DNA from 2 places in the Photorhabdus sp. RM323S genome. Region 1 is predicted to be linked to the other one. Evidence: predicted binding sites of a transcription regulator. Region 1 holds the regulator's gene; the other holds the start of a gene.
What was found. The regulator sigma-54, encoded in region 1, starts transcription at its own class of promoters, with help from an activator protein. The targets are predictions, from matches to a motif close to GTTGGCACANNTTTCGCTNT.
Positions count from the first base shown of each region.

Region 2: the regulator sigma-54 is predicted to act here: its motif matches at 1,582-1,601, upstream of glnA (glutamate--ammonia ligase).

Region 1 is NZ_JBHFKZ010000050.1:20,214-22,424, reverse strand. Features, by position in the region: gene lptB (LPS export ABC transporter ATP-binding protein) at 1-324, shown strand, start outside; gene rpoN (RNA polymerase factor sigma-54) at 352-1,791, shown strand; gene hpf (ribosome hibernation promoting factor) at 1,815-2,102, shown strand.
Region 2 is NZ_JBHFKZ010000030.1:53,300-55,510, reverse strand. Features, by position in the region: gene glnA (glutamate--ammonia ligase) at 19-1,428, opposite strand; gene typA (ribosome-dependent GTPase TypA) at 1,855-2,211, shown strand, end outside.

The DNA.
Region 1 (2,211 bases):
GGTCAATCACTTTCCGGTGGTGAGCGTCGCCGCGTAGAGATTGCCCGTGCGCTGGCAGCCAACCCTAAATTTATTTTGCTGGATGAACCTTTCGCCGGCGTAGATCCAATCTCAGTTATCGATATCAAAAAGATCATTCAACATTTGAGAGATTATGGGTTAGGCGTCCTGATCACAGATCATAACGTCCGTGAAACATTGGATGTATGTGAGCGTGCTTATATTGTCAGCCAAGGGCAGCTGATTGCTCATGGCACACCGAATAATATCCTTAATAATGAACAGGTTAAGCGCGTTTATTTAGGCGAAGGTTTCCGGCTCTAATTCAGCCAGGAGAATTGATTTAACGCTATGAAGCAAAGTTTGCAACTCAGGCTCAGTCAGCAACTGGCTATGACACCACAGCTCCAACAAGCCATTCGTTTGTTGCAACTTTCTACGCTTGAACTTCAACAGGAAATACAACAAGCGTTAGAAATGAACCCTTTGCTTGAGCAGGATGAAGATCATCAAGAAATCAGTAATCAGGAGTCTCCTGACGACGAAACTGACGTTATGGATACACTTGATGCCCTGCAACAAAAGGATATGCCAGATGAGTTGCCACTGGATGCCAGCTGGGATGAAATTTATACAGCGGGTACACCTTCCGGTACACGTAATGACTATAGTGATGACGACCTGCCGCTTTACCAAGGTGAAACAGTCCAAACCCTGCAAGACTATTTGATGTGGCAGGCAGGACTGACCCCTTTCACAGAAACAGACGCGGCAATTGCCACATCAATCATTGATGCCGTAGATGATACAGGCTACCTTACTGTACCACTAGAGGATATCCTTGCCAGTATTGGCGACGATCAACTGACTCTGACAGAAGTGGAGGCCGTGCTCAAACGAGTGCAACATTTCGATCCTATCGGTGTCGCTGCCCGTAATCTGAAAGATTGTCTACTGATCCAGCTATCAATGTTCCCACCAGAAACACCTTATCTGGAAGAAGCGAAACTGATCGTCTGCGAACATCTGGAGTTACTGGGTAATCGGGATTTCCGCAATTTAATCCGCTTAAGTCGCTTAAAAGAAGATACACTGAAAGAGGTAATTGATTTAATTCAGTCACTTGAACCAAGACCTGGCTTGGCGGTAAACACAGGTGAATCAGAGTATGTCATCCCTGATGTGCTGGTTCGAAAAGAGAGTGAGCACTGGCAAGTAGAATTGAATACAGATAGTATTCCGCGTTTACACATTAATCAGCATTATGCAGAACTTGGGCAACATACACACAATGAAAGTGACAGCCAGTTTATCCGCAATAACCTACAGGAAGCTAAGTGGCTTATCAAAAGCCTGAAAAGCCGAAATGACACTCTGCTGAAAGTTACGCGCTGCATTGTAGAACAGCAACAGGAATTTTTTGAACATGGTGAAGAATATATGAAGCCCATGGTTTTGGCAGACATTGCCTTCCAGGTTGATATGCATGAATCTACCATTTCCAGGGTGACTACCCAGAAATTCCTACACAGCCCACGTGGCATTTTTGAATTGAAGTATTTTTTCTCCAGCCATGTTAATACAGAAAGTGGAGGCGAAGCCTCTTCAACTGCAATACGGGCTTTGGTGAAAAAACTGGTAGCAGCGGAAAACTCCGCCAAACCATTAAGTGACAGCAAACTGACGAGCATGCTAGCCGATCAAGGCATTATGGTTGCCCGACGGACTGTCGCAAAATATCGAGAGTCGTTATCCATTCCGCCATCAAACCAACGTAAGCGTCTGGTTTGAAATGAACAGAGAAGGAAGACAATATGCAACTCAAAATAACTGGCCACAATATTGAAATTACTGATGCATTACGCGACATTATCACTGCAAAATGCAGCAAGCTGGATCAATATTTCGATAGGATCAACCTGACTCAGGTAATCCTCCGTGTGGAAAAGGTACAACAAATCGCCGAAGCCACGGTACATATTAACGGAGGCGAGTTGCACGCATCCTCAGAACATGAAGATATGTATGCAGCAATTGATGGACTGGTCGATAAACTGGCTCGTCAGTTAACCAAACATAAAGATAAACTGAGACAACATTAACAGTTATTTAACAATGGCTGTAGTAAAAACAGCGGAGTTTTGCTGTAAAACAGTGCACAAATACCGGATGCCACAGCTAACCTATGACATCCGGTATCAATTAAGCACC
Region 2 (2,211 bases), on a different contig from region 1:
CAGGAACGGCGCTGGTAATTACACACTGTAATACAGTTCAAACTCCAGTGGATGTGGTGTCAGGCGGACACGTTCCATTTCACTGTTTTTCAATTCAATATAAGCATCAATGGCGTCATCAGTGAAGACACTACCACGGGTCAGGAACTCACGGTCGGTATCTAATGCTGCCAGTGCTTCATCCAGAGAAGAAGCGACGGTTGGGATCTCTTTGGCTTCTTCCGGTGGCAGGTCATACAGGTTTTTATCCATCGCATCACCCGGATGGATTTTATTGATGATACCGTCAAGGCCAGCCATCAACTGAGCGGCAAAGGCCAAATAAGGGTTAGCTGCCGGGTCAGGGAAACGTACTTCAATACGGCGGGCCTTGGTGCTGGCGACAACCGGAATACGGATGGATGCAGAACGGTTACGGGCAGAGTAGGCCAGCATAACCGGTGCTTCATAGCCGGGAACCAGACGTTTATAGGAGTTGGTTGTCGGGTTGGTAAATGCGTTCAATGCACGGGCATGTTTGATAATACCGCCGATGTAGAACAACGCCAGTTCGGACAGACCACCGTATTTGTCACCGGCAAACAGGTTGGTGCCGTTTTTGGACAGGGACATATGACAGTGCATGCCGGAGCCGTTATCACCAACCAGTGGTTTTGGCATGAAGGTGGCGGTTTTGCCAAAATTGTGCGCCACATTATGTACGACGTATTTGTAAATCTGGGTTTCGTCAGCCTTTTTGGTCATGGTGTTGAAGCGAGTAGCAATTTCATTTTGACCAGCAGTGCCAACTTCATGATGGTGAGCTTCCACAACCAGTCCCATCGCTTCCATCGTCAGGCACATGGCTGAACGTAAATCCTGAGAAGAATCAACCGGAGGCAGCGGGGCGTAACCGCCTTTTACCGCAGGTCGGTGGCCTTTGTTACCGCCTTCGTATCGAGTTCCAGAGTTCCATGCTGCTTCAATATCATCAATATGGTAGTAGGAACCGGACATAGAACTGCCGAAGCGTATGTCGTCAAACAGGAAAAATTCAGGTTCGGGCCCACACAGGACGGTATCTGCAATGCCGCTTGAGCGCAAAAAATCTTCAGCGCGTTTGCAGATGGAGCGTGGATCGCGTTCATAGCCTTGCATGGTGCCGGGTTCCAGAATGTCACAACGGAGGATCAGAGTGGCATCATCAAAGAACGGATCAAGCATCGCTGTACTTGAGTCTGGCATCAGCACCATGTCGGATTCGTTAATACCTTTCCAACCGTGAATTGAAGAGCCATCGAACATTTTGCCATCTTCAAAGAAGTCCGCATTAACCTGATGAGCCGGAATGGTCATATGTTGTTCTTTGCCTTTGGTATCAGTGAAACGCAAATCGATAAACTTCACCTGATGCTCTTCAATCATGGTTAAAACATGTTCAGCGGACATACTCGGTTTCTCCTGGTTTGTGTCGGTCTTGGTAAAATGGTTTTAGATTAAGACTTAAAGAAAACACAATTACATTGTTTTACCTTAACAAGGCTATTTACGCGTTTGCAAACTTATAGTTGTGAAAAACAATCTTATTAGATGAGAAAAACAATTGCGAAAAGCGTGCCAACTTTCTGACACCTTGCAATATACTGTGTTATGGGTATCCCTATGATGAGATGCCTTAATATTCAGGAAGATTGCACTATATTGGTGCGATTATGTTACTATCCTGCACCCTGTCGGTGCATTTTTATCAATAGTGCATCTTTTATAGGCGTGAAAGGGATCACAATTCCATTGGTATCAAGTTGTTAAGAACAGATTCTTGTGATCCTGTTTAGTCCCTCGACCAATGTGTGTACAATAGCGCGCTATTTCTAAATGCCTGAGGCAAAGTTTGTGATCGAAAAATTGCGTAATATCGCCATTATCGCGCATGTTGACCATGGTAAAACTACCTTGGTTGACAAGCTGCTGCAACAATCCGGTACTTTCGGTGACCGTGCGACAGCAACAGAACGTGTGATGGACTCCAATGATCTGGAGAAAGAGCGTGGAATTACTATCCTCGCAAAAAATACCGCCATTAAATGGAATGACTACCGTATTAATATCGTAGACACTCCGGGACATGCTGATTTCGGCGGTGAAGTAGAACGTGTTATGTCTATGGTTGACAGCGTACTGTTGCTAGTCGATGCCATGGATGGGCCTATGCCTCAGACCCGTTTTGTAACG